4 regions of the Paenibacillus sp. J22P90 genome follow, and region 4 is predicted to be linked to each of the others. Evidence: riboswitches for the same ligand, from Rfam matches in the RefSeq annotation. Region 4 holds a riboswitch; each other region holds the start of a gene.
The links. Region 4 has a riboswitch for cyclic di-AMP ahead of AC58UX_RS12860 (APC family permease). Riboswitches for the same ligand answer to the same signal wherever they lie in the genome.
Positions count from the first base shown of each region.

Region 1: linked by a shared signal. The riboswitch ahead of AC58UX_RS26835 (ABC transporter ATP-binding protein) and the one ahead of AC58UX_RS12860 (APC family permease) in region 4 are both predicted to bind cyclic di-AMP.
Region 2: linked by a shared signal. The riboswitch ahead of AC58UX_RS28245 (C40 family peptidase) and the one ahead of AC58UX_RS12860 (APC family permease) in region 4 are both predicted to bind cyclic di-AMP.
Region 3: linked by a shared signal. The riboswitch ahead of AC58UX_RS20310 (C40 family peptidase) and the one ahead of AC58UX_RS12860 (APC family permease) in region 4 are both predicted to bind cyclic di-AMP.

Region 1 is NZ_JCAUAY010000010.1:72,428-75,664, forward strand. It holds gene AC58UX_RS26830 (AraC family transcriptional regulator) at 1-754, shown strand, start outside; cyclic di-AMP (ydaO/yuaA leader) riboswitch at 925-1,090, shown strand; gene AC58UX_RS26835 (ABC transporter ATP-binding protein) at 1,208-2,092, shown strand; gene AC58UX_RS26840 (ABC transporter permease subunit) at 2,099-2,896, shown strand; gene AC58UX_RS26845 (DUF2705 family protein) at 2,923-3,237, shown strand, end outside.
Region 2 is NZ_JCAUAY010000012.1:974-4,210, forward strand. It holds gene AC58UX_RS28235 (acetylxylan esterase) at 1-648, shown strand, start outside; gene AC58UX_RS28240 (GNAT family N-acetyltransferase) at 709-1,278, shown strand; cyclic di-AMP (ydaO/yuaA leader) riboswitch at 1,287-1,449, shown strand; gene AC58UX_RS28245 (C40 family peptidase) at 1,452-2,336, shown strand; gene AC58UX_RS28250 (hypothetical protein) at 2,522-3,181, shown strand.
Region 3 is NZ_JCAUAY010000006.1:25,442-28,678, forward strand. It holds gene AC58UX_RS20300 (M1 family metallopeptidase) at 1-327, shown strand, start outside; gene AC58UX_RS20305 (hypothetical protein) at 411-1,229, shown strand; cyclic di-AMP (ydaO/yuaA leader) riboswitch at 1,397-1,535, shown strand; gene AC58UX_RS20310 (C40 family peptidase) at 1,539-2,012, shown strand; gene AC58UX_RS20315 (MSMEG_1061 family FMN-dependent PPOX-type flavoprotein) at 2,151-2,771, shown strand; guanidine-I (ykkC/yxkD leader) riboswitch at 2,845-2,947, shown strand; gene sugE (quaternary ammonium compound efflux SMR transporter SugE) at 3,036-3,237, shown strand, end outside.
Region 4 is NZ_JCAUAY010000003.1:582,683-585,919, reverse strand. It holds gene AC58UX_RS12870 (MFS transporter) at 1-459, opposite strand, end outside; gene AC58UX_RS12865 (GNAT family N-acetyltransferase) at 615-1,061, shown strand; cyclic di-AMP (ydaO/yuaA leader) riboswitch at 1,296-1,449, shown strand; gene AC58UX_RS12860 (APC family permease) at 1,550-3,237, shown strand, end outside.

The DNA.
Region 1 (3,237 bases), on a different contig from region 4:
GAAATTCCCCGAACATCAGGAGCGGCGGTTTAAGGGGCAGTTGCAACAAGCCAATTTGCATATCGTGTTAAGCGGTAAAGGCTATATTAAAGCAAACGGGAAGGAATTTTGTCTAGAAGCAGGACAAGGCTTCTATTACGGGGCGGGTCTTGAGCAGGAGTATCGGGCAGATCCGAACGATCCCTGGCAAGTATTCTGGGTACATCTTGCAGGTGAGGGACTCGACAGGCTGTTGAACGATCAAGGCACTTCAGCTGTGTGGTTGTTTACGTATAGTGATTTAGCTAAGCTCACACAACTGACTGAGGGATTATTGGAGCTGGCATCGCCTCATGATGGGAACGAGGTGCAATTGGCCGTAAAACTCTATGAACTGCTTGCTGAGCTTGCCTTACGTGCGGAGACGCATGGAACAGTGACAATACTGGATAAGCGTGCTCGAATGAGAGAGGTTGCGGAATACATTCGTATGCACTGCACGATGCCACTAACGCTTTTGCAGATGGCCGAGCAGGCAGGCTTCAGTACTTATTATTTTAGCCGGATGTTTCACGAAGTAATGGGGCGGACCCCGATGGTGTGGCTATTTGAATCTCGTCTTGTTGTAGCTAAGCAGCTGCTCATGTCTACCGAATGGACAATTAAACAAGTGGCCGAGCATATTGGTTTTTCCCAGAGCAGCTACTTTATTGCGCGTTTCCGTGAGCATACCGGACTGACGCCACAGGAGTATCGGCGGCTGTATAATGCTTAATTCCTAAGAAGCACTAATAAGCAGAAAAGTAGGGGATAATCAACGTCACTCTACTATGAATGCGCTTTCATCGACTGCCAAAGTCAAATCTGCAATAATTAAAGGCGAATACACGTTTTACATTCGATAAAGATCGGCGTAAGATTCATTACGACAAGTTGATTTTTTGTAAAAAGAAACCACTTAATTCCCAATTGGGAAACGGGGGAACCAACCGAAGCCATTCAAGCAACACATGGTTTCATGGGGTGAATCCTGATGCTCACAAGCATTAGGTAGGACGCTCTCAAGTCCGAATCCGACAGCTAACCTCGTAAGTGCATTGAGAGAGAACCGCACCCTCGCCTTCGTTATGATCAAGAAGTCCGAGAGTAGAGATTCTCTGCTCTTAGGGCTTCTTTTTGCATGCCATCAACCCAAAAAGTTACATAAATGCTACAAGGAGGCTATACTATGCATGCTATTGAAATCAATAATTTGACCAAAACCTATGGGAATGCAAGAGGTATTACGGATGTTAGTTTTACAATCGAAGAAGGGGAGATTTTTGGGTTTATTGGACCGAATGGGGCAGGGAAATCAACCACGATTCGAACGCTGCTGTCTCTGATTTTTCCAACGAGCGGCAGTGCCAAAATTTTCGGAAAAGACTGCATCCAGTTTGCGCCTGAAATTAAGAAGGAAATCGGCTACTTGCCGTCGGAAGTTTTTTACTATGACAACATGAAAGTGATCGACCTGCTCAAGTATTCGGCTAGCTTTTACAAGAAAGATTGCACGAAACGAATCCATGAGTTAGCCGAAATTATGAATTTGGATGTTACGAAAAAAATCGATGATCTATCTTTGGGCAACAAAAAGAAGGTGGGCATTGTCCAAGGGCTGCTGCACGATCCGAAGCTCATCATCCTGGATGAGCCGACAAGCGGACTGGATCCGCTCATGCAGCAAAAGTTTTTCGAATTGCTCGAACAACAGAATAAAAGGGGAGCAACGATTCTTTTTTCCTCTCACATTTTGAGTGAAGTACAGAGATTATGCGATCGTGTCGCGATTATTAAGGAAGGCAGGATTGTGACGGTTGAGAAAATCAGCACGTTAAAAGAAAACAATTTCAAGCGGTTCAAAATTGACACGGCGCAAGCGCTCGACCCTCATTTTTTCAAAATGACCGGGGTCAATAACATTGATGTCCAAGGACAGACAACCAGCTTCTTATTTAAAGGCAACATTAATCAAGTGATGCGAAAAATTGCGGAGATAGAAATCGAAAATCTGTGGATCGAAGAGCCTGATCTAGAGGAGATCTTTATGCACTACTACGAGAAGGAGGCTTAACACGGAATGAATATATTCCTTCATGAATTGCGAGCTTACCGGAAATCTACGATCACGTGGACGTGCTCCTTAATTGCTGTCATCGTCTTATTCTTATCCCTTTTTCCTTCGGTCTCTAAGGATTTTGCTGAATTCTCCAAGATATTAGAGGGGTATCCAGAAGGTGTCAGGAAAGCGCTAGGTATTCAAATTGAAACGTTTGGTACCTTACTTGGGTTCTATATGTATATCTTTATGTACATTACGCTTTGCGGAGCCATTCAAGCCATGGTTTTGGGAACGTCAATACTCTCCAAAGAGGTTCGTGAGAAAACCGCAGACTTTCTTCTTACGAAGCCCGTCACACGGACGAAAATATTGACTTCCAAGCTATTAGCGGCAGTTGTTTCATTAATAATAACCTGTGTGATCTATATCATTGCAGCCTATCTAATGGCGCTTCAAGTCAAAACGGTTGATTTTGATGTGAACGTATTTCTATTGATTTCATTCACATTACTGTTTATCCAGCTGATGTTTCTAGCTATTGGATTCATTGTTTCAGTCGTGTTTTCTAAAATAAAAGCCGTCTTATCCGTCAGTCTTGGTACGGTGTTTGCCTTTTTCGTAATCGGAATGATCGTTGCCGTAGATGGGGAGGGAGCCAAACGATATTTCTCGCCATTTAAATATTTTAGTGGGAAATACATGCTCGCGCATGCCAGTTATGAAGCCTCTTATGTCATTGCGGCCATCGCGATTATCATCGTTTCGATTGCAGCCAGCTACTTCATCTATACGAAAAAGGATGTTCATGCCGTATAACTGCGGGTGAGAGGGGGGAACAGCTAGTGAATATTTTTTGGAGAGAACTGAAAACGTATCGGAAATCGATGATTTTCTGGAGCTTAGGGCTTATTTTTCTAGTGGCCAGTGGTATGAATAAGTATCAAGCAACGGCAGCCAACGGACAGATTAATGATCTAATGGCAGAAATGCCAAAGTCCCTCCAAGTCATCATGGGTGGTGGTGCGTTAGATTTATCAAAAGCTAGCGGCTATTTCGGCATCCTGGTTCTATATTTCTTGTTGATGGCTACGATCCATGCGGCAATGCTTGGGGCCAACATTATCGCGAAGGAAGAGCGGGATAAGACGGCTGAGTTT
Region 2 (3,237 bases), on a different contig from region 4:
GAGGATCATGCCGCCTGGTTGCTTATGGGGTATGCGGTGCTTGCGGTTGATGTTCGGGGGCAAGGTGGAGATAGCGGAAATACACTGCCGCTGGAGCACGGTATGACGAAGGGATGGATTACACAGGGCATCATGGATGCAGAAAAAAGCTATTACCGCGCAGTAGCTATCGATTCCTTGCGTGCTGTGTGCTGCGCGCTGGAGCAGCCTGAAGTAGACACCGAGCGCGTATTCGTATTCGGTGGGAGTCAGGGCGGTGGGCTGACGCTGCTCGTTACAGCGCTCGAGAAGCGTATTCGAGCAGCAATTGCCCATGTGCCCAATCTATGTCATATGGATCTGGGCATCCTGCAATCCGCGAGTTCGCTTAGCGAGGCGGCAGAGTTTGTGACAAGATTCCCGGATCGTTTGGCAGACGTACTGAAGACGATGTCTTATTTTGATATCGTGAATCTAGGCGATCGTATTGGGCAACCCGTACACGTGACGGTAGGTTTGAAGGATATGACTTGCTTGCCGGAGACGATTTTTGCCGCTTATAATCGGATCTCATCTGTGAATAAATCGATTGAGGTTCACCCCTTCATGGGTCATGCGATGCCAGCAGGTTTTCACACGGCTGCACATGCGTTTTTTTCTAAGTGGTAAGATGTTGCATGTTAGGAAGGGATAGTTGGAAACCATAGATTGGACAGGAGGGGCAGACAGATGGAGAATGAGGCAGTGTTTGAAGAGGTATTCGATTTGATGGTATCCGCATTTCCCGTTACCGAGATAAGGACATATGAAGGGCAGCGAGCCCTGCTATCGCATCCAAGCTATAACATTGATGTGAAGAGAGATGCAGATGGCCAGTTGCTTGGTTTTCTCGCAAGCTGGGATTTTAAGCGGTTTCGTTTTGTAGAGCATATCGCGGTAAGTGCTGTCAGTAGAGGCGGTGGGATAGGAAAACAAATGCTTACGATTTTTATGAGCAGCGCTACTACACCTATTGTGCTTGAAGTAGAGCCACCGAGTACGTCAGATGCCGAACGGAGAATTGCATTTTATGAGCGCTGCGGCTTCCATTTGAACCGATTTCCTTATGCTCAGCCTCCCCTTCGAGAAGGGCAAAAGGACTTACCGCTCCACATCATGAGTTATCCGAGCCCATTGACAGAGGATACGTTTAGTCCCTACAAGAGTGTGCTATATACAGAGGTTTATAGGCAGCCTGTGGGGGGTGTGGAAACACTTACCACCGCGCAAAGGTTGTCAAGCCAAAACGAACTATGCTAGTCTAACATAGACAAAAAATGCCGAATCTCGGAGCAGCAAAAGCTCTGGTACGGGGGACTTCTTTATTTGGGGTGAATGGATGCTTAGTTAGTCGTAGACTAATGGAGCGCACTAGGGAAAACCTCTTCCCGAACCCGTCAACTAACCTCGGAGGCTTCAAGGAGGACAATGTTTTGAAACTTTTTACAAAAAGTGTTATTTGCTCATGCGTTCTTGCAGGCGCAGCCATCGCTATGTTCAACGCTCCAGCAGCTCAAGCTGCGACAGACACCTCTTCGGTGAAGGTTCAAGTGAATGACGAATTGGTGCAATTCCCTGAAGTACAGCCGTTTATCGACACGGAGGGTAAGCTTCAGGTGCCATTGCGCGTGCTGTCGGAGAAGCTAGGTTATGAAGTGGACTGGGCGAAGCAAGGTGATGAAGTTGTCGTAACGCTGAAGAACGACGAGCAGGCGATTCAACTAACGACAGATGATGATCAAGCGATCGTCAACAGTAAACCAGTTGAATTAGAAAGCAGTCCGACGTTGCTGGAGGGAAGCACCTATGTTCCTTTGCGTTTTATCACAGAGACGTTTGGATCTGCGATCGCGTGGAATGATGCGAATAAAATCGCCATCGTCGAAGAGGACGGGAAGTCCCACAAGCCAGCTTGGATTGCACCGCCACCAGTAGCTGCAGTAGCAAAGGCTGTTCAGCCAAATGTTTCGGCTCAAATTATTCAAGCTGCTTCGACTTTTAAAGGCGTGCCTTACCGTTGGGGTGGAACAACACCTAAGGGCTTCGATTGCTCTGGATTCGTTCGTTATGTGTACGAGGCCAAAGGCATCGAGCTGCCGCGCACCTCTGTGCAGATGTATGATCAAGCAGGGGCAAGAGTGACGGATTTAAAAGAAGGAGATCTTGTATTCTTTGCTTCAGGCATCGTCAATCATGTGGGCATCTATGTGGGAAATAAGCAATTCATTTCCGCAACGACGTCCAGAGGTGTAGTGGTCGATAGTCTCGCAAGCTCCTATTGGAGCTCCAGATATGTAGGCGCCAAACGCGTGCTGTAAACGAAGGACTAACTTAAGTAACAGTAAGTTGTGTAAGAGCATATGTTCGTTATGGCTTTCTTAAAAGAAAGCGTAGCGGGCAGATGCTTTTTTTTTGCGCGAATATGTGCGATTTTTATCGAATTTTTGAGAATTATAGCCTATAATGGGAAAGTGGTTGGAAGAAAGTAGGTGACGCGTGCGACATGCAAGTCAGTGTCTGGAAAAACTGGTTTCATAAAATTAAATTGTCGAGTCGAACAGATCGCACGTATAGCGTAGAAACGGGTCCCGCCATACCGGAAGAAATCCGGGAAGTGATTGGGCAATTTTTTCAAACCTATAACCATTTCAAAGGGGCACGGCAATTCCAAACGGATACGTTCATTAAAGAAGTATTCTATGCGACCAAGCAAGATCCCAAGGATCAGCGCTCGATAGACGAGATGGAAGCTTACATTCATAGCAAAAATACACATCGCTTGCGATTGAAATCGTACATCATCGATGAGTATTTACGCGTTGGTGAAAAGGTGTGCATGATCGGCGTGACAAGGGAGTTTAGCAATTCGCACCGAAATCGTGTGCTTTATTTTATCGTAAATGAGGATGGGGCTTGGCGGTTTCACCATATCGTGAGATCCCATCATGGCAAAATTATAGAGAAGTTTAAAGTGAAGGAACAGGTTGGATTTGTTGTTGGGGACGATAAAGTGGCGCTTCTCTTTTTAACACATGCAGATTCTGCAGACGCTTCTACCTATATGTTGGGTGATTATGTCCATACGGAAGGTTATTTGGAAGTGGAGCAAGAGGTAAGCGGTCAACTCTATTATCGTGTCGTACGGATGAACCGTGTTCATTAATTGGTGAGTTATCAGGACAATCAAGCAGCATGAATAGGCTTTGCTCAGTTGAGTAA
Region 3 (3,237 bases), on a different contig from region 4:
GGCTCTAAGGGATCCGAGACGTATGAGAGCACAGTCCGCATCGTGAAGCATGGCGGCAATTCGCCGGAAGTGCCGATTTTGTTCCATTTTACAGATGGCACTACGTTGGATAAAACATGGGATGGCAAGGAAGGCAGCATCGAGTTTAAGCTCACGCATGCTTCCCCCGTCGACTGGGTGCGTATTGATCCGAAGTATACGCTGATCCTCGAGAATAAGCACATCAACAACTATTATCAAACACAGGTAGATACAAAGTGGCAAATTCGTTGGAATCTCGGCATTATTCAGCTCCTGCAAGCCATATTCGGCTCTGTCGCCTGGTAAAAACATGGCTTACGTCTTACGACAAACTCAGCGTATGCTTACGAAGCCAGTTTTCTAACGAAAACTTTAAGGAGGGACCCTCGTTGGCCACCTATATCAAATCCGGCTTCAGGGCAGCTATGGCGCAGCCTTTTGCCACGATCATTTTGTTCCTGTATCAGATGGGTTGGGGTATGCTCCTGTATAAACTTGTGCAGGGCATACTCGTCCCCCTTATGCATCGATTTCCTGGCGGTGAGCAGCCTAAACAGGCTTTGCAGATCTTTCTCGCTGAAGGCCAGTTTCAACTCATGAAAACAGATCTCAGCCATTCATATTTATGGTGGCTCGCTATTCTACTTGGTGTGCGGATGCTGCTGACCCCTCTTTTAAATGGCGGGGTCTACTATTCACTCACGCATGCTTATCAGAACGCTGGCTATCGCTTCTTTCGGGGGATGAAGCAGCTCTTTCTCCCCTTCCTGCTTGTGTATCTCATCCGAATCGCACTTACTTCACTTCCGCTCATCTGGGTGATCCCGAAAGCTTCTTATATCCTGGGGCATAGCGGTTCCTACGAGCAGCTTGCTCTCAAGCTTATGCCTTGGATACTCGGCTTACTCCTCTACGGCTTTTTTCTACAACTTTTGTTTATGTATGTGCAATTTGCGATCGCAGCTAAGCTAGGTATCACGTCGACGGTCATCTCCTTCTTTCGATATTCGCTGCCTATTGTTGGACTTGCCGTCATCCTTCTACTTTTTACAGGACTACTGGCAGGGGTCACGGTCACGGCCACCTACTTATGGGCAGGACTAGTAGCGCTAATCATTTATCAGTTGTACCCGCTCTTCCATATTTTCTTCCAGATTTGGGGCATTTCGTCCCAATATCAACTTCTTTCTGCCAAAATAACCAATTAATAGCCAGTAAAACAGTGAATAACCAGGCATTCATCCCCTTTCCATGAGAAAGGGGCTTTTTTTTGTCTATTTTCCGAACTATTCCGCTGTTTTCTTGTCTATTTTTTCGTTTTAAAAGAGGATTTCCTTTCTTTATGACGAATAACAAGGACTAGCATCAAAAAACCAAATATTTCATGCCGAATTCCTCAGTTTATGGGGAAACGGGGGAACCACTCCGGGTGAATTGATCTTGCAAGACAGGGATCATAGGGAACCTTCAACCGAACCCTCCAGCTAACCTCGTAGGCACCGGAAGGAGACAAGCAGTTGAAGAAAGTTGTTGGTCTTGTATTTAGTCTTGTTTTGTTTTTGAGTGTTAGTGTAGGAAGCGTTTTCGCAGCAGCATCCGATATGGATAAAGCGGTAGATGACCTTCTAGGTACGCCTTACAGATGGGCAGGAACGACAACCAAAGGTTTCGATTGCTCTGGTTTCACGTCCTACTTGTTTGACGAGTTCGGCATTGACCTTCCACACAGCTCGAAATCACAAAACAAAGAAGGCTACTGGGTTGACAAAAGTGATCTTCGTAAGGGCGATCTTGTATTTTTCAACACGGATGGCAGCGGTATCTCTCACGTAGGCATGTACCTTGGAGATGGTGAATTCGTTCACTCCGCTACAAATCAAGGTGTTGTTAAGAATAAGTTGAGCGAATCCTATTATGCGAAGCGATATGTCTCAGCTAGACGTGTTCTCTGGGATGATATCTACAATCAACTAACTGCTGAATCCAAGTAAGTTCTCGGACAAGAATGAGGCCCTGCTAGCTTTGCTCGTAAGAGCGGCTTGCAGGGCTTCATTCATTTGAATGAGGATAACAGCGTATACTAGCGATACAACGATAGGCCCTTCGGCCTCGAGGAAGGAAAGGTAAGCATGGACAGCACAACCAATAAGACGAATATGACGCAACCCCCTTTTCCGGGCATTATTCAATCCATCGATGAGATTAGAGCGGATATTGGGGAGCCGCATCCTGCCGTTCAACATAAGGTTATCAATCAAATCGACGAGCACGCACGTGCGTTCATCGCCAAATCGCCTTTATTTTTCTTCTCTACGTCGAATGCGGACGGCTTGAGTGACGTGTCGCCCCGCGGGGATGCTGCGGGATTCGTACGAGTCTTAGATGAGCGCCGCCTCATCTTCCCAGAACGACTTGGCAATCGTCGACTCGACTCCATGCAAAATCTACTGACCAACCCGCAAGTCGGCCTCCTATTTATCATCCCAGGGGTTGAGATGGTACTACGCGTCAATGGTCGCGCATGGCTGACGAAGGACGAGGAACTGCTGTCGACAATGCAGCTGAACGGAAAATCACCGATCGCCGCTGTCGGCGTCGAGGTGCAGGAATGCTTCGTGCATTGCAGTCGCGCTCTCAAGCTGTCGAAGATTTGGGATACGGCTACGTGGGTACCCGAGCAGGAGCAGCCGGACGGCATGGATATGTTCCGTGCGCATGTGGCATTGAACGGGATCGCGTTGGAGGAGTAGAGTACGCGAGGTCAAAAGCATTTAGCCAAAAAGTGTAACTTGACATAGCATGTGAGCCGTCCTATAATGACGGCATGTCGTTTTCTAGGGTTCCGCGGTGCGCAAACGCCGGCTGGTCCAAGGGAAAACACACAGCGAATACGCTGTGGTCACGGAGGGAGAAAAGCCCGGGAGTCTATCGCAACATTTGCGATATTCCCGGGCTTTTCTCTGTTTTTTTGTGGCACACTATCAACAATGTTTCCTACAGAAGGAGTGTTCATTATGGCATGGTTATTTCTCGCTATTGCAGGCGTTTTCGAGGTGGTCTGGGCCATCGCATTGAAATTTTCCAACGGATTCACGCGGCTTGTCCCCTCTATTGTCACGATTATCGGCATGATTGTTAGCTTTTATTTCTTAGCTGTCGCAACGAAAACCTTACCCATCGGAACCGCCTATGCGGCATGGACCGGCATCGGCGCCG
Region 4 (3,237 bases):
CATGGCTCTGCCTCTACGTGATAATGGAATGTAGCGAGTGACGAGAACGATACCGAGCGAAGGGATCGCACCCGCGCCGGACGCCTGAATTAGTCTCGTCAGCAGCAACAGTCCGAAGCTGTCCGTGAAAAGTCCTAGGACCGATGCGCCGCCGAGCGAAAGCAGGGCAATGACATAGAGCCTCCGCATAGGGACAAAGTCGGACAAACGGCTATAGGTGATTGAAGATATCGCAAAAATGATCGAATAGCCCGTGACAATCCACGATGCCGTTGAGGGGCTGAGCTCGAACTGGACGGCAATTTTGGGTAGAGCGAGATTGAACATCATCGTGTTCATGATCACAAGTACTATAGTAAAACAGAGCAGCCAAGAGACCGGGGTTTCCCGCAAGCGGCTATTTACCTCGGTTTGATCATGCGTTGTTTCTATATTAGAAGTGGTTGCGTTGTTTGACATAGTACACCTTCCGATCTATAACTATAATATAATTTGTTACAGTTTAGCATAGTGAATTCGGTGTGTCAATGAATTGGTAGTGGATAAATAATTTGCAATTGAATATTTATTCTTTAATATGTATTATTATTCATGAAATGATGGAGGGGAATCATATGGATCATATAATAAGAAGAGCTGAAATGAAGGATGTAGAGGCATTAACAGAGCTTATGGTTGCCTATATTGTAGGTTTTTATAAGAAGCCGCGGCCTGAGTCGGCAGATCTTCATCGACTGATCAGCACCTTGCTCCAGGAGCAAGGGGGTATCCAGTTTGTAGCCGTCAAAGATGGCGATCTTATTGGCTTTGCAACGCTATATTTTGCCTGGAGTTCGATGAAAGCTAGTCCTATCACGATCATGAATGACCTCTTCTTTCTCGAACCATTTCGGGAAACTGCTGCAGAAGAAGACTTATTCCGGAAGTGCCAAACGTATTCCAAAGAAAACGGCTTTGCCTACATGTCATGGATCACAGCACCGGACAATTATCGTGCACAACAGTTTTTTGATAAAATGGGCGGCACTCGCATAGATTGGGTGAATTACACGATTGTATAAAAGTGTATAAGGGATGCCGACATCCATTAGCTGGCGTGATTTCAATTGTCGGTATGTCCTCCTTCATTTTTGCGAAATACCCAGAGTACCTACGAAAATGGAAGATAATCAACGAATCATATAATTGTAAGCGAATTATTGGAGCAATCGCGAGGTGGAAGAGAGCTTTTTACGTTTATTCCCACCTTTACTATGTGAGTAGAAGAGAGTAGTATTCAACACGTACATGAACAGTTGAATATTTCGCTTAATTTTCTGTTTAAGAAAAGCGGGGGAACCACGAGTAACATGGGGTGAATAACGGTACGGATTTGTAAGTACCTTTTAGGGCAGATTTCTCGCGGCCCGAACCCGACAGCTAACCTCGTAAGCGATCGTGAGAAAGGAGAACATGTGTTTAAAACACAAGGTCATTCCTTGTGTTTTTTTGCGTCCATTTTTCAAATGAGAACGTTGAGATTAGCAATTTATTGGAGGAACGACCACGAATGACAAGTGATTCATTAAAAAAAATTGTGTTTGGTAAGCCGCTAAAGTCGAGCGAGATTGAGTCGGAGAAAATGCCCGTCTGGAAAGCTCTCCCCATCCTTTCATCGGATGCCTTATCCTCTGTATCGTATGGGACAGAGCAAATTCTGTTAGAACTCGCGACGGTAGGGATTGCTGCATTTGCATTCTCCTTGCCGATTGCGATTTCCATCATCGCCTTGATTTTATTGCTCGTGCTGAGCTATAGACAAGTGATTGAAGCCTACCCCATGGGTGGCGGCGCTTATATGGTTACCAAAGAGAATTTAGGCATGGTATGGGGACGTCTTACTGGTGTCTCACTGCTAATCGATTATACCTTGACCGTGGCCGTTTCGATCTCAGCCGGTGTGCAGGCGATTACTTCGGCTTTTCCTTCGGCGGTGCCGTATATCGTACCACTTACAATCTTTCTAGTTTGGATTATGGTTTGGATTAATTTACGAGGTACATCTGAATCAGGAACCGTATTTGCGATTCCAACGTACTTTTTTATTTTTTGTATCCTGTTGTTAGTAGGGAAAGGTATCTTCGATATGATGACCGGCTCCCTCAATACGCATGCCATTGAATTCGTACCAAGTGCTGCGACGAACTCATTAACGTTATTCGTACTTCTCAAAGCATTCTCTTCCGGTTGTTCAGCCGTGACGGGAATCGAAGCAATTTCTGATGCTGTCCCGCATTTCCGAACGCCTTCTGTCAAAAATGCTAAACGTACGCTCATCTCCTTAGGCGGCCTATTGGCCATCGTGTTCGGGGGCGTAACCCTTATTGCCTTAGGATACGGGATTGCCCCGGATCATAACGGGCATACTTCCGTGCTATCGATGGTGACGGAGCAAGCTTTTGGCCGTGGCGTGATGTATTATGCGACGCAAATCGCTACGATGCTTATTCTCGTGCTCGCTGCCAATACGAGCTTTAACGGCTTTCCGATTTTGGCATCGATCATGGCTCAGGACAAAAACTTTCCGCGTATGTTCTCCTTCCGTGGAGATCGTCTTTCGTATCATTACGGCATCGTCACGCTTGGTGTGCTGGCGAGTCTGCTTCTGATCGGCTTTAAAGGGAAGACCGATGCACTTATTCCGTTGTATGCGATCGGCGTATTTTTATCTTTTACACTAGCTCAAGCAGGTTTGGTTCGTAAATGGTTAAAGGAGCGCGTAGCCGGTTGGGTCTGGAAATTGATCATCAATGGACTAGGCGGCATCGTTTCTTTTGCAGTTCTTATCATTTTCTCTGTGACAAAATTTAGCGAGGGTGCTTGGATCGTCATTATCGTGACACCGATTCTTCTCTGGTTAATTACGAAAATCAGTCACCATTACGATGATGTAGCCAACCAGCTGCGCATTGATATCACACAAGACCGCGTTTGTACGAAAGAACCCGTCATTATCGTACCCGTGGCCGGGATTCATAAAGCTGTTGAGCAAACCCTGAACTATGCCAAATCGCTCTCGCCTAACGTCATCGCGTTCTATGTTTCTTTCTCCGATGAGGACGAAGAATCGATGCAGGAGAAGTGGCAGATTTGGGACCCGGGTGTTCGACTGGTTGTGTTCAAATCGCGGTATAGAACGATCCTGAAGCCGCTGGCCGAATTCATTGACCGCATCGACACACACGTGTCGGAGAAGCA